One region of the Providencia sp. R33 genome, then DNA from elsewhere that is predicted to be linked to it. Evidence: predicted binding sites of a transcription regulator. Region 1 holds the regulator's gene; each other region holds the start of a gene.
What was found. Region 1 encodes Fur, which represses iron uptake genes when iron is present. Its sites were predicted from a motif close to ATAATAATGAGAACNACTATCAA; they were not measured.

Region 1 (7,544 bases):
CCTAGTGTAGAAAAATAAATGTTTATAACGAAGCAATTCCTTTATCACCTTCATTATTGATGATAGGCGCATCATGTTTTACTTTATCTTTTAATTGCGTGACTTTATCCGTATGAGTAACACTATTTTTGACTTTAGCTTGCCCCGAAAGGATCCCGCCTTTTTTAATCGATAAACTGCTGTAGTGAATCGTCCCATGAACTTCGCCGTTATTTTCGATACTAATGGATTCAGAGATACACTCCCCTTCAATTCGACCATTAATAATCAGTTCCTTACAAGTGATATTGCCCGTTACTTGGCCATTTAGCATAACTTTAACGGTATTATCTTTCCCTGTAATATTACCAACGACTTTGCCATAAATGTGGACCTGCTCATTAGAGGTAATATTACCTTCAAACATCACATCCCTCGAAATTATCGTATTCGATTTTTCTTCACTAAGGGTTGGCGTTGATATCGTAACGTGTTCTTCTATCTTAGAAGTAATTTCAGGTTCACGAATGGTAGGGGTTTCTTCAGGGGTTTGTTTGTTTTGTCTTTTGGTGAACATTTTACTTACCTTTTTTTGATTGAAGTATAAGATCAAGAACAGAATTGATAATACAAATGAAAATAAGGTGATGGCTGTATGACGAAAAAACCATCCTATTAAAGTAAGAAACCAGAAGAAAAAACTAGTATTAATGAAAAGATATGTTTTTTTCATCAGTTAATCTCTTACGAAGTACGAGAGCAATCCAAATAAGTCTAGCTAAAAATACATGAATTACATCGTGGAATTGTAATTTAACTTTCTCATTACATTTACTTAGCTTATTAAATTAAAGCAAGCCGAAATTTAGGTCGTAATATATTGAACTTATTATAGACATTAATTAGATAAATCATATGACAGTGATATGAAAAATAGATGCAACGCATACTCTAAATAACGTTATGCATCACTATGATATCATTGTAAATATTCTCAAATAGAGAAGGTGAGTTTATCAGCCAAGTAATATAAAGGATTTGAAGTGAATTGCAACTTATTATAGAACACTTCAATATTTCACCTTAACGACATATTTTAGTGATAAATATAAAGTGAATAAGAGAGATTATGGATATTCTAACTGAGAATGCTTAATTTATCGGCGAATTGACACAATAAAAAAGCCTGATAATGGTTGTTATCAGGCTTTTAAAGAATGGGTTACTATCAAGGTATAATAGTGATTAAACTATTACTCTTTTGCTTCGTGTGCGTCAGCGTTATCGCGGCAATCACCATCAGCACAGTGGCCGTATAAGTATAAACTGTGGTTAGACAGCTTAATACCGTGACGAGCAGCGATATTTTTTTGGCGAGTTTCAATCGATTCATCAGTAAACTCAATCACTTTACCACAATCTAAACAAATTAAGTGGTCATGGTGATGTTGCTGAGTTAATTCGAATACGGATTTTCCACCCTCGAAATTATGGCGCGTAACGATACCTGCATCATCAAATTGGTTCAATACACGGTATACAGTCGCTAGCCCGATCTCTTCGCCCATATCAATCAGCTTTTTATAGAGATCTTCCGCACTGACGTGGTGGCACTCAGGCTCCTGAAGTACTTCCAAAATCTTAAGTCTTGGAAGAGTGACTTTGAGTCCAGCATTTTTCAATGCTTTATTGTTGTCTGTCATGCGGGTTTGTCCTGTATCTTAAATCATAAATTTAACAATAATGAGACATTTTTAACATAAATCCAGTTGTCTTCTAAACTGATTTACAATTATAGGCATGGAAAATAAAAATAGAAACCATGTATTGTCTCATTATTTTGATAATCTCTTATAAGTCTATCCAATTAGGATATTTAATCGATTATTTTAGGCCGAATGATGTTCCGCGGTGGTGCACTTTGAGCGGAAAGGCGTTCAGTCTATGAGTAATGCTTATTTTTAATCGACTAGCCAAGAATTTCAGCTAATGACATTTCTTCAGAGATTTGTTTGACCCAGGCATCCACTCGTTCATCTGTTAACTCAGGTTGGCGGTCTTCATCAATTGCTAAGCCGATAAAGTGGTTGTCATCTGCCATACCTTTTGAAACTTCAAAATGGTAGCCTTCGGTTGGCCAGTGCCCAACAATCACCGCGCCTCTTGGTTCGATGATGTCGCGAATGGTACCCATCGCATCACAGAAATATTCTGCGTAGTCTTCTTGGTCTCCACAACCGAAAAGAGCGACAAGTTTACCATCAAAGTCAATTTCTTCTAACGTTGGGAAAAAGTCATCCCAATCGCATTGTGCTTCGCCATAATACCAAGTTGGAATACCAAGAAGTAGAATGTCAAAAGCTTCAATGTCTTCTTTGCTGCATTTAGCAATGTCGTGAACTTCTGCTACATCTTTGCCTAATCTTTCTTGGATCATTTTGGCAATATTTTCTGTGTTACCTGTATCACTTCCGAAGAAAATACCGATGACTGCCATAAACTGATTAACCTCTTGTTTTTCTAAGAGAGAAAGAAGGAATTTCTCAACTTCTAGAACTCATTTAGAACGAAAATAAATAGAATTTTATGCCTTATTCTGGCGAAAAAACTTTTATAAGTCTGTCAAATTTGTGTGATTTACTAAGATAGCGCTACTTGAGTATTGTCTCATCAACTTGTTGAAGTTGTGACATCAAGATTTCTTCTATTAATTCACTGCGGCTTATGTTTTTTTCTTCAGCTAACTGATTCAGTATAGTTACAGCGTCTTCATTTAGTTTAAGTTCAACTCTGCGTAATCCTTTCACTTTATCGCGTTTTAATTGATTGCGTTTGTTGATCCTTAATTGTTCATCCCGTGATAGCGGGCTTGTCTTAGGTCGCCCAGGCCTTCGTTCCTCAGCGAACAAATCCAGAGTAGTACGATCAGTTTGTTCTTTTGCCATGTCTATAATTGCTAAAAGGGTGTGCCAATAATTCAGCGCGCCATAATACCCTAGCTAATCCCCTAGTGCTATAGCTGCGAGGCGAGGGAATAGGTTTGATTGGCGAAAAAAAGCGCGCTTTTAAGAAAAAAGCACCACTTGTTATGTTAGTGATGCTTTTTAAAGCATTTATTGTGTTTGTTGTTGCCACAAATTGGCGTAAAGCCCACTAGATTGAAGTAAGTCAGTATGTGTGCCTATTTCAGTAACTTCCCCATGACAGATCACACAAATTCTATCTGCGTGTTGAATGGTATTTAACCGATGAGCAATACTGATGACTGTTCTTCCCTGAGTAATCAATGGCATATTCGCCATAATGGCAGCCTCAGACTCATAATCGAGCGCAGAAGTGGCTTCGTCGAGGATCAGTATATCTGGCTCGGTGAGCAAAGCGCGAGCAAGAGCGACTCGTTGGCGTTGTCCTCCTGAGAGGTTTACCCCTTTTTCAGACAGTTGGTAATCGAAGTTATCAGGTAAAGACATAATAAAATCATAAGCGCCTGCTAATTGTGCGGCTTGAATGACTTGTTCTTGAGATGCTTGGGGGACGCTTAACCGAATATTTTCGGCAATTGACCCAACAAATAGCGTACTTTCTTGTAAAACTATACTCATTCTTCGGCGCAATGAAACCGTATCTGCAGCAGCTAAGTCCATCCCATCGATAATCACTTGACCGTGTTGTGGAACATAAAGGCGTTGTAGTAATTTCGTTAGTGTACTTTTTCCTGAGCCAGATGGCCCAGTTATCCCAATAAACTCACCAGCTTTAATGGATAAGGTTAAATTATTGAGCACTTCAGGGGTGTCTGGTTGGTAACGAAAACGGATATTTTGTAATTCAATTTTACCTTGTATTGCTGCTGAGCTTGCAATCCCTTGACGTTCATTTTCAACGGGCTTATCCAAAATGTCACCTACACGGCGCAGAGAGATGATTGTGTGTTGAAAATCCTGCCAAACTTGAGCAAATCGTAAAACAGGTTGTGTTACATGAGCACTTAGCATGTTAAAAGCAACTAATTCGCCTGGGCTAATTCCACCATTTAAAACTTCTTTAACACCAACCCATAGAAGTATTGCTGTGGTGACTTTGCTGACTAGGGTCATTATCTGCCCTGCGATTTCGCTGCGCATGGAGACTTTGAAGTTTTGAATGAGCTGTTTACTGAATATTTTTTTCCATCGTTGGTTAAAATATTTTTCAGTGGCTGTTGTTTTTATTGTTTCTATTCCCGTAATACTTTCGGTCAGAAAGGTCAGTCCATTCTCGTCGGCTTGATAGGCTTTTTCTGTTTGTTGACGAATTATAGGGCCTAGTATCATCCATAAAATAAAAAATACCCCCATAGAGCCCATTAAAATCCAAGCCATAAGAGAACTGTAGGAAAATAAGACAGCAATAAAAATGATGACAAAGATAAAATCAATAAACAACATTAAGGTTGAGCCAGTGAGGAATTGTCGAATATGGGCGAGCTCACGAACTCGTGCAATGATTTTTCCAGTTGGCCTCAATTTAAAATAATTTAATGGCAACGCCATGAGATGGCGGTATATTTTCCCTGATAGTTCAGCACTTATTTGGCTGCTTGTGTGGCTAAATATTTTGTTGCGTAAAAATGCATAGGTGGGCTCCATAATTGCTATCGCAAAAATCGCGATAGCAATGACGTGTAAGTTGGAAATACTTCGTCCAACCAAAACCTTATCGACAAGGTTTTGAAATAAAAGTGGGCTGATTAATGCAAATAATTGGATAACAGCTGAAAGAATGAAAATATTTCGCAGTTTACTATATTGGCGTAATATCGAGGGAACGAACCAACTGAAACCAAAAGCTTTTTTTTGCTCTGTTTCTTGCTGTTCCTTAATTAACAAAATATCCAACTGAGCATGTGTATTGAACGTAATATCATGGATAGCTTGCTGCTCGTCATTCTCTGGGTTGATAAACACAATTTCGTTTTTGTTATCTAAAATTTTCCACGTACCCTCAAAATAAACCAATGCAGGTAGTGGGAGTGAATTTAATTGTGAGCGAGATAGTGATATGAGCTCAGTTTCATACCCTAAAGTATGAGCACACTCCCGGATATCCCATTCTGTAGGTGAGGTAGCTTGCAGTCCTATAGCATGATGGAGTTGCTCTTTTGTTACGTTTTTTTTGTAGTAATTAGCTATCCAAACGATGGCTTCCAAGCCGTTATTATTCATCTGTTCCATGATTATTTTTCTCTCATAGCATTCGAGGTATATTCGTTAATCGGGCTAAGAAGGTAATCGATAACACGCCGTTTATCGGTTTTAATTTCTGCCACAATGGAAAGACCCGGAGTGAGCTCAATTTTTTCGCCTTCAACCAGCAATGATTTTTGATGTAGGCCAATTTGCCCTAAATAAACCAACCCCAAATTTTCATCTTGAGTACTATCCCTTGAAATTGAAAGAATTTCACCATCAACCGTCCCATAGCGGGTATAAGGAAATGCATCTATTTTGACTTCGGCTTTTAACCCTTCATGAATGAATCCAATATCTTTATTCAGAATCTTAATTTCAGCGAGCTGGACATCGTTATTCGGGACAATAGCCATTAATTGCTGTGCAGGTTGGAGGACAGCACCAATTGTGTATGTGGTAAGCTGCTGAACAGTACCATCAACGGGAGCTCGAATAATTTCAAGCTGATTTCTTTCTTGGTTTTTTAATAACTCTTGGTCAAGAGAGACTTGCTTAAAAGCGGCTTGCTTATATTTTTCATCCCATTCTTGGTTTTTTTGTGCTTTTATCCGATCTCTTTTTTTAACTAATGCATGATGTTGACTATCTAAAATAGATAACTCGGATAGTTTGGTTGTTTTTTCTTTTTCAGCAATAAGTAATTCGCGTTCTTGCTCTAGAAATTCTTTTTGGCTAATAATTTGTTTTTGGCTAAGTGATTGGTGTGCTTCTAACCGTTTTTTAATATTTAGAATGAGCGAGTTGATTGTTTTTAATTCATTTTTCCTAGCTTGTTGATTAACGGTATTGAGTTGAATTTCATTTGATATTTCATTGATAAGTGAGTCAAACTCTATTTTTTGTGTTTGATAACTTGCAATTGCACTGGTTTGTTCTTCTTCAGAAAGTGTATTAAACAAGGGGGATTGGGTAACGGATTGCTGTGATAGCAGTGCTTGGTTAATTAATGTTTCGATGAATTGGAAATTACGTTGGTAATGTAAACTGTGAATGTCTTGATCTACCCCTAAAACGTTTACGGTAAATAATGGGTCGCCTTGCTTAACCTTTTGTCCATCAGCTACGTGAATATGTTGTAAGCGGCTTAGTTCAAATGCTTGAATTTGTTGGGTACGCCCAGATACAATTAATTTCCCTTGTGTGGTTGCTTGAATATCTAATTTTCCAAAAAATGACCAAATAATGGCAATAAAAATACCCAAGCTGATTAAAATAGCGACACATGAAGCTAAATAAGAGGGCGGTGTTTTTAAAATAGCCAAATGAGAAGGTAAAAAACTGTTATAGCGAATTTTTTCTAATCTTTGTTTCATATTACATCCGTATCTTATTTAAGAGATTGTTGCAGCGTCCATAAATGCTTATAGAAATCACCTTGCTCAATGAGTTGCTGATGACTGCCTTGTTCAATAATCTTCCCGTTTTGCATCACTAAAATTCGTTGGTGATTGCGAATTGTTGAAAGGCGATGCGCAATGGTAATCACTGTTCTGCCTTGTGCGATGAGTTGCATATTTTTTTGAATAATGGCTTGGGATTCATCATCTAAAGCACTGGTTGCTTCATCAAAAATAATCACTTTGGGGTTAGCAAGTAAGGTTCTTGCTATTGCAATGCGTTGCCGTTGGCCACCTGAAAGAGATGAACCACCTTCTGCTAAAACAGTGTCATAACCCATCGGTAATTTAAGAATAAATTCATGAGCTCCTGCCATTTTAGCTGCATGTACAACATCATCCATAGATGCGTTAGGCTGAGTCTGGGCGATGTTATTGAAAACAGATTGGCTAAATAAGAAGTTCTCTTGAAGAACAATGCCTATTTGTTGTCTCAATGAATGAATGTTGACGGAGGATAACGGCATACCATCAATAAAAATTGTTCCACTTTCAGGGCTGTATAATCGGAGTAATAGGCGTGCTAATGTACTTTTCCCTGAACCTGATGTACCAACGATACCGATGGTTTCAGCCGCTTTGATATTCAAGTTAAAATTCTGAAGGATGTAAGGGGTATTGGGCTGATAACGAAAACAAATATTATCCAGATGAATATTACCGTTTATTGGCACGGTGTTTTCTTGGCGATTCTGCTCCACGGGTAAATTAATAATCTGTGATAACTTTTCGATAGCGACATGGGTTCGAATGTAATCTCCCCATAATTTAACGAGTTTCACTAATGGCTGACTTGCGTGGTTTACCATCATATGAAAAGCAATAAATTGGCCGATTGTCATTTGTAAGGCGAGAACTTCTGAGGCACCAACCCATAATATGATTGCACTGGTGGTCTTTTCAATCAGCATCACTAGATGCTCTGAGCGAGAGCTAA
Region 2 (7,544 bases), 1.6 Mb from region 1:
ACTGCATCATCTTGAGATGGCGCACCCGGTAATTCATTCGCTTGACGACGTAATACCGCACGAATACGTGCAAGCAATTCACGTGGGTTAAACGGTTTTGGAATATAGTCATCCGCACCGATTTCTAAACCAACGATACGGTCAACTTCTTCACCCTTCGCCGTGACCATAATGATAGGAATTGGGTTATTTTGGCTACGTAAACGACGGCAAATTGATAAACCATCTTCACCCGGAAGCATTAAATCTAACACGATCAGATGAATAGATTCCCTCGTCAGGATCCTGTCCATTTGTTCAGCGTTTGCAGCACTCCTTACCTGAAAGCCTTGTTCAGTGAGGTAACGCTCCAGCAGTGCACGTAAACGCATATCATCATCGACGACAAGAACTTTATAACTTTCCTGCATTTTGTAGCCCTCAAGATGTGCATCTTTCAAATTATTGTTCTAAATGTGAACAAAAACACGTTTAATGTTCACTAATTTACCACTAACCATAGATTTAATGAATCATTTTACACTTCAGTCGGTTAGTGGCTTATAGCTTATATCTAACACAAAATAGGTGACTTCACCGCCCGGCGTATTCACCGTAATTTCATCATCGACCTGCTTGCCAATCAGGGCGCGAGCAACGGGTGAGTCAATTGAAATCCATTGTTTTGCAGGGTCAAACTCGTCTGCACCGACAATGCGGAATATTCTGATATTTTCATTATCATCTTCAAGTTTAACCCATGCCCCAAAAAAGACACGGCCTTCTTGGCGAGGATCGGGCTCGATAATCCTGAGTTGATCTAACCTTTTGGATAAAAAACGAATACGTCGGTCTATCTCACGCAGCCTTTTTTTACCATAAATATATTCTGCATTTTCTGAACGATCCCCTTGTGCCGCAGCTTCTGACACGGATTGAGTGACTCTAGGCCGTTCCTCTTTCCACAGATACTTTAGCTCTTGGTCGAGCGCATCCCAACCTTCACGCGTTATTAATAGACTTTTCGCCATAACCTTAGAATATTAGTCAAAGAAAACAATAATTATAATATTTTATAGAATATAATCTGAGACTTTCCTACCAATAGACCGAAATTCAATCTGGAAATTCTCGCTACCACCAAGTATAACAGTGCAGTAAATTTTTTAACTGTTCTTTCAGTAGGTATTTAAACACGACATGAATGAAACTCTAAGCCAAATCATTGCAGCTGAACTGCAAGCCCAACCGAAACAGGTTTTTTCTGCCATCACGTTATTGGATGAAGGCAATACTGTCCCGTTTATCGCGCGTTACCGTAAAGAGGTTACCGGAGGGTTGGACGATACTCAGCTTCGCCAGCTAGAAAGCCGCTTAGGGTACTTACGTGAACTAAACGGCCGTAAGCAAACCATTCTCAAATCGATTGAAGAGCAAGGGAAACTCACGCCAGAATTGGCTTCTGCAATTAATACCACGCTTAACAAAACCGAACTTGAAGACCTGTACTTACCTTACAAACCGAAACGTCGTACTCGTGGGCAAATCGCCATTGAAGCGGGACTTGAGCCATTAGCGGATACGTTGTGGACAGACCCAAGCCAATCTCCTGAAGCACTCGCACAAACTTACGTCGATGCAGATAAAGGCGTTGCTGATGTGAAAGCGGCCTTAGATGGCGCACGTTATATCCTGATGGAGCGTTTCGCCGAAGATGCAGCCTTATTAGCCAAAGTTCGTGACTATATTTGGAAAAATGCCCACCTTGTTTCCGTCGTTGCAGAAGGTAAACAAGCAGAAGGCGTCAAATTTAGCGATTACTTCGAGCATCACGAACCTGTTTCACAAGTGCCTTCACACCGAGCACTGGCCATGTTCCGCGGTCGCAACGAAGGGGTTTTACAGCTTTCGTTAAATTGTGACCCTCAATTCGATGAGCCACCAAAAGAAAGTTATTGCGAAGAAATTATTACTCGCCACTTAGATGTCCGTTTGAACAACGCCCCTGCTGACCAATGGCGCAAAGCGGTGATCAGTTGGACATGGCGCGTCAAAGTCTTACTACACTTAGAAACGGAAGTGATGAGTTCTTTGCGCGAAAAAGCCGAAGAAGAAGCGATTAACGTTTTTGCCCGCAATCTCAGTGACTTACTGATGGCAGCACCCGCAGGTATGCGTGCTACTATGGGCCTCGATCCGGGCCTGCGTACTGGGGTAAAAGTTGCTGTCGTGGATGCGACAGGGAAACTTATTGCCACCGACACAATCTACCCACACACTGGCCAAGCAGCAAAAGCGGCAACCATCGTGGCCGCACTGTGCCAGAAACATAACGTGGAATTAGTGGCAATTGGTAACGGTACCGCTTCCCGTGAAACGGAGCGCTTCTTTGCAGAAGTGCAAAAACAATACCCTGAAGTGACTGCGCAAAAAGTGATTGTCAGTGAAGCGGGTGCGTCAGTGTACTCCGCCTCTGAACTGGCTGCGCTAGAATTCCCAACCTTGGATGTGTCATTACGTGGCGCTGTATCGATTGCCCGCCGTCTGCAAGACCCGCTGGCTGAGCTGGTTAAAATAGACCCGAAATCTATCGGGGTAGGCCAATACCAACATGATGTCAGCCAAACTCAACTCGCCCGTAAACTGGATGCCGTTGTTGAAGACTGTGTAAACTCGGTAGGTGTGGACTTAAATACCGCCTCAGTTGCCTTGCTGACTCGCGTTGCAGGCCTGAGCAAAATGATCGCACAGAACGTGGTTGATTGGCGCGATGAAAACGGCCAATTCAATGACCGTAAACAGTTACTGAAAGTGGCACGCCTTGGGCCTAAAGCCTTTGAACAGTGCGCTGGGTTTCTGCGTATCACTAATGGCGAGAACCCACTGGATGCGTCAACGGTTCACCCTGAAGCTTACCCTATCGTTGAAAAAATTCTGCAAACCGTCCGCCAGCCACTGAAAGACATCATGGGTAATTCACAAGCGCTCAACGCGCTGAGCCCGCGTGATTTCACAACAGAGCAGTTTGGTGTCCCAACGGTTACAGATATTATCAAAGAGTTAGAAAAACCAGGTCGTGACCCACGTCCTGAGTTTAAAACAGCCACCTTTGCTGAAGGCGTGGAAACGATGAATGACCTCGTTTCTGGCATGATATTAGAAGGTGCAGTGACCAACGTGACCAACTTTGGTGCATTTGTGGATATCGGCGTGCACCAAGATGGCTTAGTGCATATCTCTTCACTCTCCAATAGTTACGTCGAAGACCCACATAAAGTGGTGAAAGCTGGCGATATTGTGAAAGTAAAAGTGTTGGATGTGGATATTGCCCGCAAGCGTATCGCCCTCACCATGCGCTTGGACGAACAAGCAGGTGATTCCAACAGCGCACCTCGTAAAGCTGCACCTGCACAAGATAAAAACGCACGTAAATCCCCTGCACCTCGTGGCAACTCACGCCAAAACGATAATTCATCAGGCAACAGTGCCATGAGCGACGCCCTTGCTGCTGCATTTGGCAAAAAAAAGTAATCTGATTAAGCTAAATACCCCAATAAATTCATTGGGGTATTTAGTATTCACTAGAAATATCTTCACTGCTAAATTAATAAGCAAACTAAATGTATTGTTTAAAAACCAATCCGATTAATTCTTTCCGCCTTATCCCATCACTATCTAAAAAAACACCGCTAACTCCATGCTTCGTTGATCCACATCAAGTCAAATTGACGAAAAAAGAGGCTAAATATAACAAAAGGTGGATGATTATGATTCTCATTGTTAATTAGATTTATTTTTGCTTTTCTCAGTATTTTACTTGTAGATAGAAACTTTTCTAACAATAATTATCAGTATCATTATGAATTGAATCATTAGGAAGAAAATAGGAAGACACTATGGCTATACTTCCTCAATGCAGTTACAAAATTTTGGGCTTTTCCCCTGAGATAAGCCCTGCATACCGACAAAAATTATTGTCTCTCGGTTTATTACCGGGCTCCGTTTTTAAAGTGGTGCGTTTAGCGCCTTTTGGCGATCCTGTGCAAATAGAAACCCACCGCGTCAGCTTAGTGCTACGTAAAAAGGATCTCGCCCTACTAAACCTTGATGAAGCGCCTACCGCTTAAGTCTTCTTTTTTGATTATTGGCAAACACTATGAAACGATTGACTATCGGCTTAATTGGTAACCCCAATGCAGGTAAAACAACCCTTTTTAACCAGCTAACAGGATCAAGACAGCGCGTCGGTAACTGGGCTGGCGTCACCGTTGAGCGCAAAGTTGGCCGCTTCCATACGGATGACCACAAAATTGAGCTTGTCGACCTCCCCGGTACTTACTCGCTCACCACCATTTCTGAACAGACTTCCCTCGACGAACAAATCGCCTGCTACTTTATTTTAAGTGGCGAAGCCGACATGCTGATTAACGTTGTGGATGCGTCTAACTTAGAACGCAACCTCTACCTGACATTGCAATTAATTGAGTTAGGCGTCCCATGCATTGTCGCTCTGAATATGTTGGATATTGCCCAAAGCCAGCACATAGATATCGATATTGCTGAGCTGGAAAAACAACTGGGTTGCCCTGTGATCCCAATGGTTTCAACCCGTGCAACGGGCATTGATAAACTGAAAAAAGCCATTGATACTCACCCGCAAAATAACCAAAAAGCCCTTGTTGAATATCCACCACAGCTATTACAAGCTGTTGATTCATTATCTGAACAAATTTCAGCACAACAATTTAGCCAACAACAGCGCCGCTGGTTAGCCCTGCAAATTCTAGAAGGGGATATTTATAGCCGTCAGCGTGCTGAAATTTCGGAAACGCAATTACAAACAACTCGCCAACAGCTCAATGAAACATTGAATGAAGAACCTGAACTGCTGATTGCTGATGCGCGTTATCAATCTATTGCAACCATCTGCCAAGCGGCGATCAACAATAGTGCGGCTGAACCTAACCGACTCACACAATCACTAGATAGATTTATCCTCAACCGCTGGTTAGGCGTACCGATTTTCTTATTTGTGATGTACCTAATGTTTGTCCTTGCCATCAATATTGGTGGGGCACTTCAGCCGTTCTTTGAAGGGGCTTCTGAGGCGATATTTATCCATGGTATTCAGTGGGTTGGTGCCTATTTCAGTTTCCCTGATTGGCTCACAATATTCCTCGCACAAGGTGTCGGCGGCGGTATTAATACCGTTCTGCCATTGGTGCCACAAATCGGGATGATGTACCTATTCCTCTCCATCCTTGAAGACTCTGGCTATATGGCTCGTGCGGCTTTTGTGATGGACAGATTAATGCAGGCGTTGGGTCTACCGGGCAAATCGTTTGTTCCATTAATCGTCGGCTTTGGTTGCAACGTCCCATCGATTATGGGCGCTCGTACCCTTGATGCCCCACGTGAAAGGCTAATTACCGTTCTGATGGCGCCGTTTATGTCTTGCGGTGCAAGGCTGGCAATCTTTGCGGTATTTGCCGCAGCCTTCTTTGGTAAAAATGGCGCGAGTGTCGTGTTCTCTCTGTATATTTTAGGGATTGTTGTGGCTATCCTCACGGGGCTTTTACTCAAACACACCCTTATGCGTGGTGAAGCATCGCCATTCGTGATGGAATTGCCGGTGTACCACGTGCCACACGTCAAAACGTTGTTAATTCAAACGTGGCAACGCTTAAAAGGCTTCGTGGTGCGTGCAGGTAAAGTCATCGTCGTGGCGAGTATCTTTATCGGCGCGCTCAATAGCTTCTCGTTCTCCGGTAAACCCGTTGATAACATCAATGATTCCGCTCTGGCTTCCGTCAGTAAAGTGATCACCCCTGCATTGCAGCCAATCGGTGTTCATGCCGACAACTGGCAAGCAACCGTGGGCTTGATTACCGGTGCGATGGCAAAAGAAGTAGTTGTTGGGACGTTAAACACCCTGTATACCGCCGAAGCGATTACCTCAGAGCCGTTCGATGCAGAATCTTTCAACTTATGGGAAGAACTGGAAGATGCGGTCTCTGAAACATGGGATAGCTTAAAAGGCACCTTTACCTTAAGCGCGTTATCAAACCCAATCGAAGCCAGCAAAGGTGATGGTGAAATGGAATCAGGCTCAATGGGCACCATGGCAGCGAAATTTGGCACTGGTATTGCCGCCTATAGCTACCTGATTTTCGTCTTACTGTATGTGCCTTGTGTGTCAGTCATGGGGGCGATTGCTCGCGAAACAAACAAAAGCTGGATGAGTTTCTCCATCTTCTGGGGACTGAATGTGGCCTATAGCCTGTCAGCGCTGTTTTACCAAACCGCGACGTTTAGTGAGCACCCGCAAAGTAGCTTAATTACCATCATCGCTGTTGTGGTATTTAATATTGCCCTGTTCATGTTCCTGCGCCGCATACGTAGCCGCGTGACGTTGAATATTAAAAGCAAAACCGCACAGCAGTGCTCTGGCTGCTCGAACACTGCATGCCATTAGGGGCTGTTTATATTTAATGGCCAATTTTTATTCGAATTAAAGCCATTTTAGGCAAGGCGAGAGGTTCGCCGCCTAGTAAACTAGGCAAGATCCTCTCAACGCCGCATCAAATGAGTGAAACGCGCTTTAATCGAACCCGTAGGGCAGCATTTAAGCTCTGTATTTAACACAAATAAGTAGTCGGTCAGCTTGATTGACACATTTATCCATTGTTTTAGTTGTTTTTTAACCGTTTTTAGCGGTAAAAATCAGCAGCAAAGATAAACAGCCCCTATACATGAAGGACTAAACGATGATCAGCTTGCTGCAAGTAAGAGATTTGATTGCTTTATACGGGCAAGCTGACATCGCGTTACTCAGCGAACAACTCAAAACCCCAACGCCAATGATAAAAGCGATGGTGGAAAAGTTGGAAAGCTTGGGGAAAATTGAGCAGGTAGATATGAGCGCCTGCTTAACGGGCCCTAGCTGCAAAGGCTGCCCAGAAAGCACCGACTGCGCCCATTTTGTTTATAAGATAAAGTAAGCCACAACCTCAGTGGCTTACTATTTTTACTCTTCCAATCGGCTTTGAAAATCCAGCAAATATTCACAAAACTCATCGGGATGTGAAATAAACGGCGCATGGGCGCTATTGCGCATAATAACGGACGGGGAGTTTGGGTAAAGCTCATCCAATACAGGCACCATCTTACGAGGCACAAGGCCATCAAGGTAACCATAAATCCGTAAGAACGGTACTGGTAGGCTTTTTAATTCTTCTCGTAAATCTTCTGTTCGTAATGATTCAAGCCCTGCATTTAACGTTTCCACCGTTGGGATAGGTTGTTCAAGCACCACCGATTTTAAGGTACGCGCATCATTGCGGGCGCTTTCTGTGCCTAAGGTTTGCAACGCTAAAAAGCGTTCGACAGTGCGATGAAAATCCGCGGCAAGCTGCTGCTCAAAGCCCAATAACACTTCGGGCCGAATACCCGCCCAGTTTCCATCGGCTTTAAAGCAAGGGGAAGATGCCACGGTGATCAGGCCTTGAACTTCATAAGGGTGATCCAGTGCAATGCGACTGGCAACTAACCCCCCCAGCGACCAC
Region 3 (7,544 bases), 220 kb from region 1:
GTTCTACTATTCCAATTACCATGTAAATGTCTTAAGTTAAATTCAAGGTAAGTCATTATGCTTAGCCCATGTAAAGAGTCAGGCAAAGCACCATAAGAATTCTATTCAACAGACAAGTGAACGAGATATGACTATGGAACTAAAGGATTATTACAGCATCATGGGTGTGCAACGCACCGATGATTTGAAGACCATTAAGACCGCGTATCGCCGTTTAGCGCGCAAATACCACCCCGATGTTAGCAAGGAGCCCGATGCGGAAGCGCGTTTTAAAGAAGTTGCCGAAGCGTGGGCGGTACTGAGTGATAAAGAAAAGCGCGCAGAATACGATGAGATGTGGGAACATCGAAACGACCCTTATTTTAACCAAGGGGCTCAAGGGCAGCAAAGCCATTCATACTCCCAACAAGGTTTTGATTCAGGGAATTTCGATGATATTTTCTCATCGATGTTTTCTCAACGTGCACGTAGTGGTAGCACAAGGCAGCCTCGCAGCCACCGTGGCCAAGACCTCGAAGTTGAATTAGCTATTTTCCTTGAAGAGAGCCAAGAATCACATAAACGCACCATAAGCTACAATTTACCAGTTTATAATGCCTACGGTTTTATCGACAATGAAATCCCCAAAACATTAAATGTGACAATCCCTGCGGGGGTTATCGATGGGCAACGCATTCGCTTAAAAGGGCAAGGTACCGCAGGGGAAAATGGCGGTGAAAACGGTGATTTATGGATTACCATCCGCATTGCACCACACCCATTATTCGATATTAAAGGGCATGATTTGAAAATCGTGGTGCCCTTAGCACCTTGGGAAGCGGCACTGGGCACCAAAATCACCATTCCAACGCTAAAAGACCCTATCGTTATTACAGTTCCTGCAAATAGCCAAGTGGGTCAAAAATTACGGATTAAAGGAAAAGGACTGGCGCACAAGGGGCATGCCGGTGATTTATACGTGATTATAAAAGTGGTGATGCCAGATAGCAGTGATGCGCAATCCAACGCACTGTGGCAGAAGTTGGCGGAGGCACAACAGAGTTTTGACCCACGTAAGAATTGGGGAGGAAAATAATGGAACAGTTAACAACACTCACCGTTATTGATTTCTGTATTCATACAGGTATTGTCGAAGATGAATTACAGGAAATTGTCGGGCTGGGAATAATCCAACCGATTGAAACAACTCACGAATGGTTATTTGATGACCAAGCCGTGGTTATTGTGAGAAGGGCGGTACGTCTTTATCATGAGTTAGAGATTGATTGGCCTGGTATCGCAATGGCGATGAGTTTGATGGATCAAAATGACAGGCTACGGCGTGAAAATGAGATGCTGCGGTTACAACTCAAACGCTTTATTGATGAGTAATACCAACCATTAACCAAGTTACAGCGTTTGGGGTTAGTGAATATTAAGCATAAAAAAGCCCTTATCATGGGGATAAGGGCGTAATGATGACAACGAGATTTTTTATTGTTTTTTAAAGAGTTGCCGCTTCAGCAATTAACTTACCGAGCGCTTGCCAGTCTTCTTTGTCAATTAAGTCATTTGGTACCATCCACGAGCCACCGCAGACCAACACGGATGGTAACGCGGTGTATTCTTTAATGTTTTTCACACCAATACCGCCGGTTGGCATAAATTTCACTGGATAAACGGCGCCAAGGGCTTTTAGCATCGCAACGCCGCCAGAGGCTTCGGCTGGGAAAAATTTTAATGTGGTTAGATTAAATTCAAGGGCCTGTTCGACGAGGCTTGGGCTATTCACTCCAGGAATAATAATCACCTTTTTTTGTTGGCAATAAGCGACAATTTTTGGGTTAAAACCCGGGCTAACAATAAAATCGACACCTGCATCAATGGCTTGGTCAACTTGTTCAGTGGTTAATACGGTGCCCGCCGCAATCAGTAATTCAGGGTAGGCGGCACGCATGTTTTTAATGGCTTGCACGGCGGCAGGGGTACGGAAAGTGACTTCTGCACACGGTAGGCCATTTTCCACCAAGGCTTTAGCAAGTGGTGCACCATGTTCTGCATGATTAATGGTGATCACGGGAACAACGTGCAGTTTTTTAATTCTTTCAATCAGTTGATTCATGGCTAAAGCCCCTTAACATTTTCCTAAATCGGTGGTTGGCATGGCCTCGGCTGGAATAATCGCTCCCCGGTGTTGGATAACGGTTCCTGCCAGTAAGTGGCCAGTTTTTGCGGAGTCGCACGGTGTGCCGCCCAAAATACGGCAGGCAAGATAACCTGCACTGAATGAATCCCCTGCGGCGGTAGTATCAATGACGTGACTGACTTTATTTGCTGGCACCTCATAGCGTTCATTATCGATGATCACGTAGCAGGCCTCTGCGCCACGTTTGATCACTATCTCATTTACGCCATACAGTTGCGTGCGTGCAATGGCTTCGATTTCGTGGCAATCCCCATAGAGGAGTTGCTCGTCATCAAAAGTCAGAAATGCAATATCGGTTAATTTTAAAATTTGCTGGTAAGCCTGTTGTGCGGCTTCTTTAGACGGCCAAAGTGCAGGGCGATAGTTATTATCAAACACAATTTTCGCACCGTGCTGTTTGGCTTGTTGCAGTATTTCCATTAAAAGGTGGCGAGCTGTGTCAGGCAAAATCGCTAAGCTAATGCCACTTAAGTAAATGAACTGCTGTGAATTAAGCAGTTGCTGTGTGTGTGCTTTGCTGCTGTCATCCAACCAAAATTTGGCGGCAGCGTTATCACGCCAATAAAAGAAACGGCGTTCGCCATCGGCGGAGGTTTCAATTAAGTACATACCCGGCAAATGTTTTTGGGAAATCGATACGGCTTCGGTATTGATGCCTTCTTGTTGCCAGCTATCAAGCATTTGTTGGCTGAATGGGTCTTTCCCTAAACCGGTGATATAACGCGTTGTGACACCGTGTTTTTGGGTTAAGCGAGACAGATACAGCGCAGTGTTTAGCGTGTCCCCACCGAAGGCTTGCTTATACAGCTCCCCCGATTTTTGCAATTCAACCATGCACTCGCCAATGACGGCAACTTGCGGATGTGTACTCATATTTATCACCTGCACGATTACGACTGTGTTATCGATTACTGACTTGATGAGGCTATTAAAACGTATTTGGTGCAGAACTTCAATAAAAATGAAACGCTGTTTTAAAAATAATGAATCGCTGTTCTTGTTTTTGTGAGGTAGGACAATTATGCTATGGCGTATCGCGTGGTTTTAATTGGCTTTATGATATTATCGCTGCCAATCTAATAGGATGAAGAAAACAACATGGATAAGACGACTCAAACTGATGCCGTATCCGCGGTGGTGAAAGTATTTAGTATTCTCAGTGCGTTAGGGGAGCAAAAAGAAATTGGTGTTTCCGAGCTATCTCAGCGCCTATTAATGTCAAAGGCCACCACCTTTCGTTTTTTGCAAACCATGAAACAGTTGGGCTACGTGGAACAAGAGGGTGAAGCAGATAAGTACTCACTGACATTAAAGCTTTTTGAATTAGGCGCAAAATCCCTTGAATACGTGGATTTAATTGAAATCGCGGATAAAGAAATGCGCCATATTGGGCAAATGACCCATGAAGCGGTGCATTTAGGAGCATTAGATGAAGATGCCATTATTTATATTCATAAGATTGATTCCAGTTATAATTTACGTATGTATTCGCGGGTAGGGCGCCGTAACCCACTATATTGCACTGCAATTGGTAAAATTTTACTGGCTTGGCAAGATGAAGAGACTATCCGTTTGGCCTTGAAAGATGAGTCTTTTACCAAAAAAACCGACACAACCATTTTAAGCTTTGATGATTTGCTGGTGGAGTTAGCCACGGTGCGTGAGCACCATTATGCACAAGATAGAGAAGAGCAAGAGTTAGGTCTGCGTTGTATTGCGGTTCCTGTGTATGACCGCTTGGGTCATGTAATTGCAGGGTTATCTATTTCGTTTCCAACCATTCGTTTTGATGAACAGCAACTTGATCATTATGTAAAATTGCTCAAAACATCAGGCCGCCGTATTTCAGAAAAAATGGGATATCACCATTATCCATGATATTGATGATATCGGGTTATTTACGCGCTCAGTTTCTGGGTAAATAACGCAGTGTATTCAAATTCATGAGTTTGTTCTGGATTACCTGAACTTATGGCTTCAGGGTAAGGTTTATTTCCCGGGAAATCGCGAGTTAGGCTCCACATCGAAACAAGGTTTAACCCTATTTTCTTAGCAAACTCGCTTAAGATATCCGCATCATGGAAATTAAACATAGTCAGGTCATCGTTTAAACCAATCATCGGTGTGATTTGAACATAATCATACATTTCTTTATCACCAACGGTTGGGTAGAACGGCTTTAATTGGTTCTTAATGCTGATGGCCGCTTTGATAGCCGCATCGCCGAGACTGCTGATATTCGGGTCATAGTAATCCATCGCCATGCCATTGACTTTCATCACTAAACCGGCATCTACTGATTTTTGTACCAATGCTAGCCCTGTACCAGTAAGCCCTGTAGGCAAAGTGGGTAAGGTTAGGCTAAGGGTGACTTTCGGGTTATTTTCGATAATGACTTTTAACGCAGCAAACGCATTATCTGCATCATAGAGGCCGTTTTCAAAATCTAAATCGATGTGAGATGCGCCCAGTATATCAATTGCTTCTTGATAGGTTTCGATCAGCTGTTTTTGCGATTGCACTAGCGAAACATCTTGATTGGCGGCTCCCCCAAATGAAACGGCGACGTTGACGCCACCCGCAATAAGTTCATCAGCTAATGGTTTTGCCCAGCTAATTGGCATTGTAGGTTGGGCTGCCCAAGCTGCTTGCTTGTCACGGGTTGCGGTTAAGAAGCCAAGATAAAGAATATCAACGCCATATTTGATAGCCGCTTGGCTGTATTTAGCATTAGGTCGGCCATTAGGGTAGTTTTGCCAATCATTCCAAGTTGCATCCACACTGACATCAATATAGGGGCCAAAGTACGTTTTTTTCATTATCTATCCTTTCGCAGGTTAAGTGATATAAAGTGAAATTTCGCCCACAACAAGTTGATCAATCGATTGGTAGGGCAAAGTTACTTTTATAAAAAATAGCGAATGGAACAAGACTAAAAATTGTTAGTAATCTAATGAGCGTAATAACGATATTTAAATAAATAATTAAATGTTGCATAAATACTGGATTTTCAATAAAAAAACATATCAATCAATTGATTTAATAGTTTAGGTTAATTATCTATTTGAATAATAAGGTTATCATGAATTAAATTTTAATTATTTCTATTAGGTACTACTGTTGTGCGTATAATGTAAACTTATCGAAACAGTAGGGTATCTTTATGTTTAAAAAGGCTATTTTTATTATTTTTCTTAGTTTCACTTCTTGCGGCTTTGCCAGCGACTTTACCTTTAAAGAGAAATCACCCGTTGATCGTCAGTTTGATAAAGACTACCAAGGGGTTAAAAAATTACAGGCAGAACAGAAGTTTGTCTTTGATCCCAAAAAGAAACTTTCGCCAGAAGAACAAAGTTATCAAGCTTTACTTGAGCAGCGTGACGCCGACGAAAATGCGCTATTTCGGCATTTCAATGTCTGCGATGTCAACCCAACGGGAGCAGGGTGCCCAAATTCAACACCGTGGATGAGTGATCGCCAACAAATGAAAAAAATGTTGGAACAAGCTCAGCGATATAATTAATGTTTTAATCATTGATAGTTTAATGATTGGGGGAGTAAAACCTCCCTTGGATTACGGAAAAGTCGATTATGTTTTAAGTCATTATCGGCTTTTTATATTTTATTTAATTCCCTCAAGCGACGTGCATTAAGCATTGTCGCTTTTTTACGCTTAAATAATTCGCAGCTTAATAAACAATAGTGATATTAATGATAATGCAAATGATATTTATTATGATCTTGATCATTATTATCATTGGTGTATATTCCAAGCCCTGCTTGTATTCATAGGGGGAATAGGCTCGTAACCATTCAATAAATAAGGTTTTTGTGTTGGCCTTGCTTAAGGCGTAACAGGTAAACCCACCATTACATTCACGAATTCCAGTATGGCAGCAGGGATATTTATAAATCTGCCGGTACGGGGTTTTATCATCTTAATAAAATAATCATTAATTAATGAAGGCATTACTTAAATGATATTTCAAAATAAAAAAATAATTAGCTTACTTGTTATCTGTTCATCAAGTGCGGTATTTGCGGATGAAACTCAAACTACACCTAAAAAAGATAAGCTTCTGGTCACTGCCAGCAAAATAAAATCGAATAGCAAACAAATTGATACCAAAGATGTTTCAACCGTTCGGGGAACAACCAACTCAGACATATTTGCGAATGAAAGCTCATTGCAGGTCAATAATGCCCGAAATGAAGCAGGAGCATTAGATATTGGTATTCGAGGCTTACAAGGCAATGGGCGAGTACCGATTATTATTGATGGCAGTTTGCAATCGACCAATACGTGGCGGGGTTATCAAGGTAGTACGGATAGAACATATATTGATATGGATCTGGTGGATACTATCAATATTGAAAAGGGAGCGTCGATGAGCAAATTTTCAGGTGGTGCTATCGGGGGAACTGTTAAGTTAAAAACCTTGTCTGCGAACAGTATTATTCCTCAAGGAGACCAATTTGGTTTTTTATTTAAAGGGAATATTTACAATAATAACCGCCGCCCATCAGTGGCATCAGACAATAAAAATGAATCGCAGTACCGTTTGTCGGATGGGGTTAAAAATTCACACTTTAATAATGGTTCAGTAACCGCAGGCATGGCGTATCGAAATGAAAAATTTGATGTACTGATTGCCCATAGCGATAGGAAACAAGGGAACTTTTTTGCAGGGAAAAATGGCTATCATAAATATGCTTCCACCGATGCACCGATAAAACCAGGGCAAGAGGTGGTGAATACCAGTTATGAAAGCCAATCGACATTGATAAAAACCAATATCTACATTACTCCTTATTCAAGCCTTGAATTAAATTACCGCCACCATGAGCAAAAAGCGGGGGAAGTTTTAGCTGCATATTGGTACCAATCCGATGGGAAAATGCCACAGTGGTCACTGGGAACGGCAGATATTGATACCGCATCATTGAATTACTCCTATAAACCAGACTCACTGTGGGTGGACATGAATTTGGGCTTGTGGTGGACGAAAGGTAAATTTAAGCAACGTAATGGTACGACAGATGATGTTACTGCACATTATGGCAACCAATATCAGCACCGTTATACCGATGAACGAATGGGCTTTAACTTAGAAAATACCTCTGAATTGGCAAATTACCCTGTCAATGTGACTTACGGCGTGGAATTTATGGAACAAAAAACGAAGCCGTTAACCAAAACGTATCAACCGATATGGACACCTGAAGGAACCATTCAGGGGGACGAGTTGACGCCTGTAACGCGCAATGCCAAAGGGAAAAATACCTCTGCATTTACCAATATGGAATATAAGGGGGAGTGGATTAGCACATTAGCGGGTTGGCGTATTCACTCTTTTGA
Region 4 (7,544 bases), 1.1 Mb from region 1:
TAGATCAACTATCATCAGGTTTTCAGCACGATCTTTAGGCGAATTAGCCAGCTTTTGCGCTTGTTCTAAATCCTCTTGTTCATCTTCTAAACGTGGAAGTGTACCCTTAATTGGACGGGTTTGGATATCGCCGTCTTGTAATAAAATAAAGCGTTCAGGGGAAATACTAATCACGGTATTTTCGGGTAGACGTATAAAGGAAGAGAATGGGGCACCATTTGTTTCAAGTAATGCCAGAAACGCATTCCATTCATCTCCTTTATATTTAGCTTTAAAGCGCTGTGCTAAATTAATTTGATAACAGTCACCACTACGCAAATATTCATGAATACGCGCAATATTTTGCTGATATTCACCTTCAGTCATATTGGATTGCCATGGCGTATTGAGCTTAAATTTATTTTTGCGTGATGCTTTTTGACTTTGCAACCAAGTCAGGCGTGCTTCGGCATCTTCATGGCTAATTAATGTCACTGTTTTATCTTGGTGATCAACAATTAGCGCCCATAAATAAATACCCACAGCCATATCGGGAAATGTTAATTCAGTTTTCGCGATTTCTGGGATTTTTTCAATACGGCGGCCAAGGTCGTAGCTCCAAATACCTAATGCTCCACCATTAAATGGTAGGGTGTTATCCAATATTTGATTCGCATGGTGCTTATCAAGCTGCGCTTGAAGCAGGGTGAATGGTGATGCTTCAGAAATAATAGCTTCTTGATTTTGTTCTGTAATTGTTGTTTGCGACTGATAGGTTATGAGTGTTGTAATAGGGTCAGCAACAATAATATCAAACCGGTTATGTGAGTGTTTCGCATTGCCTGAATGCAATAGCATCGCCCAAGGTTGATGAGCGAGAGGCGTAAAATAATCGATTGCCGCTGTTGGGCTGTATGGTAACTGAATTTTATTAATCGTCATGGTGATAAATTTATTTCTTCGCAAATGATTCTGGCCAGACTAACAGATACTCTTATCTTAATAATCGCAGAGATGTTAAAATCTTAATTATTGATTTTAGTCTTTTATGAATGAGGTTTAAACCATGTTATCAGGAATACCCGCACTTAATCATGAAGAACAGCAAGAAGCAGTAGAGAAAATTCACCAATTAATGGCTGACGGCATGAGTAGTGGAGAAGCAATTGCACTTGTTGCACAAGAAATTCGCGAGAAACATCAGGGCAAAGAGCAAATTCATGTCCGTTTTGATGATGAAAATTAATAATATGTAAACATACTATTAACATTCATACATGAATCTGATAGATTAATATTAGTTAAGTCATTCTGTTTATCAATGTCGTTAGAAAAAAACTTACAGATAACGCGCAAATTTAACACCTTCTATAGGCTTAAATGAGCAGCAAAACTAATCAAAAATCTTTACCTAACAATTAGGTATCGGAGGAGAGTATGGAAGCGAATAAAAAGATTGCTATTGCTCTGGGAACGTGTGCTCTTGTTTTTAGTTCATTTGCGTTAAGTGTTAACAAGGAAGAAGGTAAGGCTGCACCGTTTGTGAGCTGTGGTGCACTAACTGAACCGCAAATTGCGGCTCAGGTTAAAAGTGATTTTATGAACAATCGTTTACCACGCTGGGCTGAAGAAAAAGCCGCACTCGGTAAAAAAGCCGTTGCTTGGGTTAACGATAGTGAAGTCACGAAGACAGATACAGGCTATACCATTCCGTTAGTGGTTAGAGGGTCAAAATCTGACCTGCATTATTCTGTTTCAGTGGATTGCCAAAACAATACTGTAACGTATAACACGTCTAAATAATTCGACAGTATTCAACTGTTTGTATTGAAAAATTGAAAAGAGGGTTATCCCCTCTTTTTTCTTAACGATTTCTAGGTTCGTACGGTAACCGTGAGAAATTTTGTGATAACTGACGGTAATAAACTAGCCGTTCTCTAAAATACTCCCTCAAATGCTCGGGTTGCTCCCGCTCAACAGCGTCAGCAAGGATGGCGATGTTATAGCGTTCTTTGAATGCAACGCCAGATGCCAATAAGTCAACGTTAACCTTATCCATTTCATCTTTGGGTAATAAAGCAAGATTGTGGCTCATTTTAATTCTCTATCACATAATGGGGCTTAGGAATATTGTAGCGATTAAATGAGAAGAAGTCTCAATTCTTTATCGAAAAGAACGTGAAAATATAATCAAAATAATATAGATTTATATTTAATTAATAACTTTAAAAACAGTGAAAGATAATGAGATTGATTATTGTTGTTTTTAACAAAAGTTATTAATAATCAGTAAATTGGATTTTTTTGTTTTCAGAATGTTTTGGGGTTTTAATTATTGTAATACTGTGCATAATAGCCTCAGGAATATTTAAACATTAAGGTAAAAAATATGTTAACTACTGATATGGTCAAAAAATTAAACGAACAATTAAATCTTGAGTTTTACTCTGCAAATCTTTATTTGCAAATGAGTGCGTGGTGTAGCGATAAAGGCTACGAAGGCGCCGCTGCTTTTTTAAAAGCACATTCTCAAGAAGAAATGGAACATATGCAGCGTTTGTTTGATTACCTTAGCGACACAGGTGCATTGCCACTATTAGGTCAAATTGCGGCACCACCTGTTGATTTTAAATCTATTTCCGATGTTTTTAATCAAACGTATGAACACGAGCAACTGATTACGCGTGAAATTAACAAATTAGCGCACTTAGCGATGACAACACAAGATTACTCAACGTTCAATTTCCTACAATGGTACGTTGCAGAACAGCACGAAGAAGAGAAATTATTTAAATCTGTGTTGGATAAACTGGATATGGTGGGTGAGTCTGGTAAAGCGCTATTCTTACTAGACAAAGATTTAAAAAATCTGTCATCTGCTGCACACATCTAATTTTGTGCTGTGAATAGGTTATTACTCAAACGTAATCTATCTATTTGATGTATAAAGACCCTAATAGGCTTATGGACAAAAGTGGTTAATTTCAATGTTCATAAGCCTTTTTCTTTTCATTTTGTGTGAATACTCACAGGATGAGTCCTTAAATCCCGTTTTTAAGCGGCACAAACCATTTTTTTCCGTATAATGATTGGCAAATATTCTAAATTCACCTGCAAATTAAGAGGTTACTATGCCAATTACCCATATTAAATCTTCATGGCGCAAATTAAGTGCGATTGCCGTTCTATTCTTAGGAATGTCTTTCCAACAAGCTTTTGCCCATGCTCATTTAAAAGACCAACTTCCAGCGGAAGGCGCTGCGGTTGAGCAAACACCTGAGTCAATCACGCTAAATTTCTCTGAAGGCATCGAAGTTAACTTTACGAAGGTGTCTATTATTGGCCCTGAAAAAAATATTATCAAAACAGGGAAAGCCACATTAGACCCTAACAATGATACTAAAGTGATTGTGCCTGTTGAAGATAAACTGACGTCAGGCAAATACGATGTTAACTGGAGTGTTGTTTCAGTTGATGGTCATAAAACCAAAGGGACCTATAGCTTTACAGTGAAATAATATGTCACTTGAAGCGTTTTATACCTTAATTCGTTTTATTCATTTTATCGCTGCAATATTGATGTGTGGAATGTCAATATTTGCGGCGTTGCTCAGTTGTGGGCAATTTAGCTATTTGATTAGTCGTTATTTAAATAAAGGTATTAACTTCTGTGCTGTTGTGACCATTGTGACCGTTTTGGGCTGGATGTTAGCACAAGCGGGTTTAATGGGGGATGGCTGGGAGGACGCGACGGATTGGGATATTTGGCAGGGTGTACTCGGGACATCATTTGGCCAAATTTGGCGCTGGGAGCTACTATTCTCGGTGATTTTATTGGTGGTTTTGTTTGTTAAATCTATCAAGATCCGCCTGTACCTTATTTTAATTCTATCTATTATTCTTCTTGGGTTACACGCACTCATCGGCCATGCAGCGATGCAAGATGGCCTTGTTGGTGCGCTTCATCGCTTTAATCAATTTGTTCATCTTATTAGTTCAGCCTATTGGTTTGGGGGTTTGTGGCCATTTTTAATCTGTATACAGTTTTTACGTAATAAACGTGAACTTGTCGCAGGAATGGATGCGCAAATTATTAAGACAATGAAGCGGTTCTCGCGTTATGGGCACGTTGCAGTCGTTTTGGTGGTCATCACTGGTGTTATTAGCGCAATAAGCATCTTACCACAATGGCCGATGGCCTATTCCGGTTCAGAATATCAATCGCTGCTTTGGTTTAAGATTGTATTGGTCATGGGAATGATGATGCTGGCATCAATTAATCGCTATTATATCGTGCCAAGGATCAAGCAAAAAGGGCAAGTCAATTATCTTATCATCAATAGTTGGGTCGAATTATTGCTTGGAACAATGGCAATTTTAGCGGTAGCCATTTTTGCCACGTATCAACCTGTGTAGCAAAACCATTCTATTTATTTGATAATAGCGAACTATTATCGCATTCGTTTAACAAGGTCATTTCAATGAAATCTAAACTCATTATTTGCTTATTATTGGTTGGCGGAACAATTAGCGCGGCTGTTGCAGCCCCTTTAACATCCGTTAGTAAAAAACAATTTGGTGATGATTGGCCATTTACACGTGAAGAGGTGATGTTAGAGTGTCGCAGTAATGGGGCGCTGGTGGTGATCAACCCAGCGACGTTAATGCAGTATCCATTAAATGATATCGCAGCAACCCAAATGAATAATAAAGAAATTAAAGGCCAACCAATCGATGTATTACTGAAACCGATTGAGACCACAAAAAGTGTTGAAGAACGTGTTTTGCCTTTGAAAGAAGCTGCTGCGAAATTATGTGACACTAAGTAGGCCTTTTTATAGCGGTTTTATCATTGCAAAAAAGAGAAAAGGAAAAAACATCGATTATTTAAAAGGGTGTTATATATCAAATAGATAATTGATTGAAAGGTTTTATTGATTGCTTACATAGGTACAACCTATTGAACAAATAGTTCAATATTAGAAAATTAAACAATAAATTGTGTTAATAATATGTAAAATAATTGATAATTAATGTGGTAAGAACGTGCATTGAAAGCTAGTATTAAGGTGTACTTTGTTACGTCTCAATGGCAATTTTAGCGCACGGCTCTGCCAGAGCCATTTCCCAAGGCCCGGTAATCGGAATCTACCAGGCCTCTTTTTTTGCCTATCATTTTGCTTTCGCACATATTGACCCATCAATAATAAGCCAATCATCTTTGTATCGACCACTTGATTACTGAATAAAAGACTAAGCAACTTTCATAACCCAATGATGATTTTCTTTGTCATAACGGTGGCGATATAACAACACAGGTTTTTCATCAATTGTTGCAGGGATACTCGTGTGTTCATCCCAACCGTCTAACTGCATACAAAAATCGGTATCAGAATCACAGGGGATACTTACTGTATCGCTTTTATGGGTCTCCATAACGGCATCATTGATTTCATAGGAAGATATTTTCAATTTAACTATACACATAATTACACCTCATTGATTGATTTTAGCTGTGCAAATTCAGTCCAACGAAATTAAGCATAGTATAAATGGAATCTATTTCCAAAATAAATTTTAATGAATAAAAAGAAAAAGGTGCATTGTCATGTTAACAAGCACCTTTGTAGAGGTTATTTTTTGGGAATGGCCGTTCCCCATTCCAAATAATCGCTAGGCGGCTCTAATTTCAGAATGAAGTGCTGTTCAGGCTTAGCGTTAGGGGCTAATGGCACTGTTGGCGGGGTTGCGAACACAATACCACCTCGAATGAATTGCTTAAATGTCCCACTTTTTACAACACCACCCGTTAAACCAAAGGAAAGATTGAAGCCAGAAGATAACCAAAATTGGGTATTATCACGCACCAAATATTGGTATTCTTTACCAATACGGGTAGCAACATAAACGCGATCGGAAAGCTCTCCCAAATATAAGCCTGTCACTACACCAACTTCTAATCCTCTAAATAAAAGTGGTGTTCCTACTTGGATAGCGCCCGCATCAGTCGCATCAAGGTAAACTGTCAGCCCATCTAAATAACGCGAATCAGTAATATTGGCGGCTTGCAATTCAAATTGGTAACGGTTTTTATTACTGCGGCCAGGTTCGGCACTAATGTAAGGTTGGAGCAAGCTATCTAAATTGTTTAAGCCAGCAGGGGATAATTCAGGTGTGACAACGGCAAAACGGCTACCTAATTTGGTAAATGTGTTTACGTAATCAGGATAGAGGATTGCTTTGGCCTGCACTTCCCGTTTATCCGCAGAGAGCTTTAAGGATTCAATCTGGCCGATATTAATACCTAAATAACGAATTGGCATCCCCTCAGAAAGCTTAGAAGCATCAAAAGTGGTTAATGTGACAACGCTGCCTATGGCTTTTGCAGCGGTTTCGTTGGGATACAATGTATGCTGACGAGCTTTGTTGACCGTGGAACTATCAAAGTTATCAAAGCTAATTGCACCACTAATTGCTCGGCTGAGCGGGGCAGCCTGAACGGTTAAGCCATTGCTGTTGAGTTCTACTTTTGCACCGCCTTCGGCCCAGAAAACGCTGTTATCTGTGAGGAGATGACGGTATTCGCTGGAAATATTGACATCAATGGCAAATCCCGATTTTGTCGGCTTAATGGCAATAATTTTTCCAACAGAAAATTGACGATAAAGCACCACTGAGCCTGTTTGGATGTCGGGTAGTGTTGCTGCGTTGAGTGTAATTGTTGTTGGTGGTGAAACACCAATAATACCCGCTTTGGCATTTTCGTCACTGCGATAGAGTGGGAATGTTACAGGGAGTTTTTCTTGACTACTACCTGCAATTAAATGAACCCCGCCATCAAGCCACTCCTGTGGTGTCGCTCCTTGAAACTGAAGGCCATTTAACCCTAATTGAACATCAACGCGGCTATTCGCCACAAACTTGCTATCTGCACGGACTAAATGGCGATATTCATCATAAATCGCAATATTGAAGTCAACTTTATCGGCATTCAAGTGACGCTGTAACACTTCGCCAATTTGAATACCTCGATAAACAATGGGCTGCCCTTGATTGACACCAAAAGTGTCATGAGCCCATAAGGTTAAATTCAGTGGTGATTCAGCATTTTGCTTTGCTTCATTAGCCATATCGGCACTACTTTGCAAAACAAACGATTGACCTTCTTCAGCCTGTGGGCTGTTTTCTGGGGAGTCAAATGCAACCGCACCATTAATCACCGCAGAAAGGCTTTCCATTTTGATATTTGCGCCAGACCTTAGGTCGAAGCTGCCTTGTAAACCAGAAACATTCCAGAACTGACTGTCTTTGCGAACTAAATTTGCATAGCGTTTTTGTACGATAGCGGAGATGGATACGCCTCGGTCATCAGGTAAAACGGTATAGCCTGAAATATGACCAACGGGGACTTTGCGATAATAAATAGGCGAGTTTTCATTTAATGAACCTAAATCAGAGGCAGCAAGGTGTATGAGCAGCTCTCCTTGGTCAATATTTTGCTGCGGAGGTGTGTCTTGTGCGACAAAAGAAAACTGTTCAGAACCCGTGCTTGGCAACATGCCAAT

Region 2: the regulator Fur is predicted to act here: its motif matches at 3,741-3,763, upstream of feoA (ferrous iron transporter A).
Region 3: the regulator Fur is predicted to act here: its motif matches at 5,927-5,949, upstream of J6836_RS10145 (TonB-dependent receptor domain-containing protein).
Region 4: the regulator Fur is predicted to act here: its motif matches at 2,218-2,240, upstream of ftnA (non-heme ferritin).

Annotation. Positions count from the first base shown of each region.
Region 1 is NZ_CP072453.1:2,351,790-2,359,333, reverse strand. It holds gene J6836_RS11155 (bactofilin family protein) at 23-556, opposite strand; gene fur (ferric iron uptake transcriptional regulator) at 1,233-1,682, opposite strand; gene fldA (flavodoxin FldA) at 1,949-2,476, opposite strand; gene ybfE (LexA regulated protein) at 2,631-2,924, opposite strand; gene J6836_RS11135 (type I secretion system permease/ATPase) at 3,093-5,192, opposite strand; gene J6836_RS11130 (HlyD family type I secretion periplasmic adaptor subunit) at 5,195-6,523, opposite strand; gene J6836_RS11125 (peptidase domain-containing ABC transporter) at 6,538-7,544, opposite strand, start outside.
Region 2 is NZ_CP072453.1:3,971,567-3,979,110, reverse strand. It holds gene ompR (osmolarity response regulator transcription factor OmpR) at 1-410, opposite strand, end outside; gene greB (transcription elongation factor GreB) at 525-1,010, opposite strand; gene J6836_RS18665 (Tex family protein) at 1,180-3,510, shown strand; gene feoA (ferrous iron transporter A) at 3,876-4,106, shown strand; gene feoB (Fe(2+) transporter permease subunit FeoB) at 4,136-6,454, shown strand; gene J6836_RS18650 (FeoC-like transcriptional regulator) at 6,747-6,980, shown strand; gene bioH (pimeloyl-ACP methyl ester esterase BioH) at 7,007-7,544, opposite strand, start outside.
Region 3 is NZ_CP072453.1:2,132,875-2,140,418, reverse strand. It holds gene cbpA (curved DNA-binding protein) at 134-1,075, shown strand; gene J6836_RS10175 (chaperone modulator CbpM) at 1,075-1,371, shown strand; gene J6836_RS10170 (bifunctional 4-hydroxy-2-oxoglutarate aldolase/2-dehydro-3-deoxy-phosphogluconate aldolase) at 1,484-2,101, opposite strand; gene J6836_RS10165 (sugar kinase) at 2,114-3,058, opposite strand; gene kdgR (DNA-binding transcriptional regulator KdgR) at 3,284-4,063, shown strand; gene J6836_RS10155 (glycosyl hydrolase family 18 protein) at 4,084-5,004, opposite strand; gene J6836_RS10150 (hypothetical protein) at 5,349-5,708, shown strand; gene J6836_RS10145 (TonB-dependent receptor domain-containing protein) at 6,163-7,544, shown strand, end outside.
Region 4 is NZ_CP072453.1:1,280,438-1,287,981, forward strand. It holds gene pabB (aminodeoxychorismate synthase component 1) at 1-921, opposite strand, end outside; gene J6836_RS05960 (YoaH family protein) at 1,046-1,225, shown strand; gene yebF (protein YebF) at 1,417-1,782, shown strand; gene J6836_RS05970 (DNA polymerase III subunit theta) at 1,844-2,074, opposite strand; gene ftnA (non-heme ferritin) at 2,369-2,872, shown strand; gene yobA (CopC domain-containing protein YobA) at 3,111-3,497, shown strand; gene copD (copper homeostasis membrane protein CopD) at 3,499-4,395, shown strand; gene J6836_RS05990 (DUF2511 domain-containing protein) at 4,461-4,808, shown strand; gene J6836_RS05995 (DUF1480 family protein) at 5,233-5,466, opposite strand; gene J6836_RS06000 (PqiB family protein) at 5,613-7,544, opposite strand, start outside.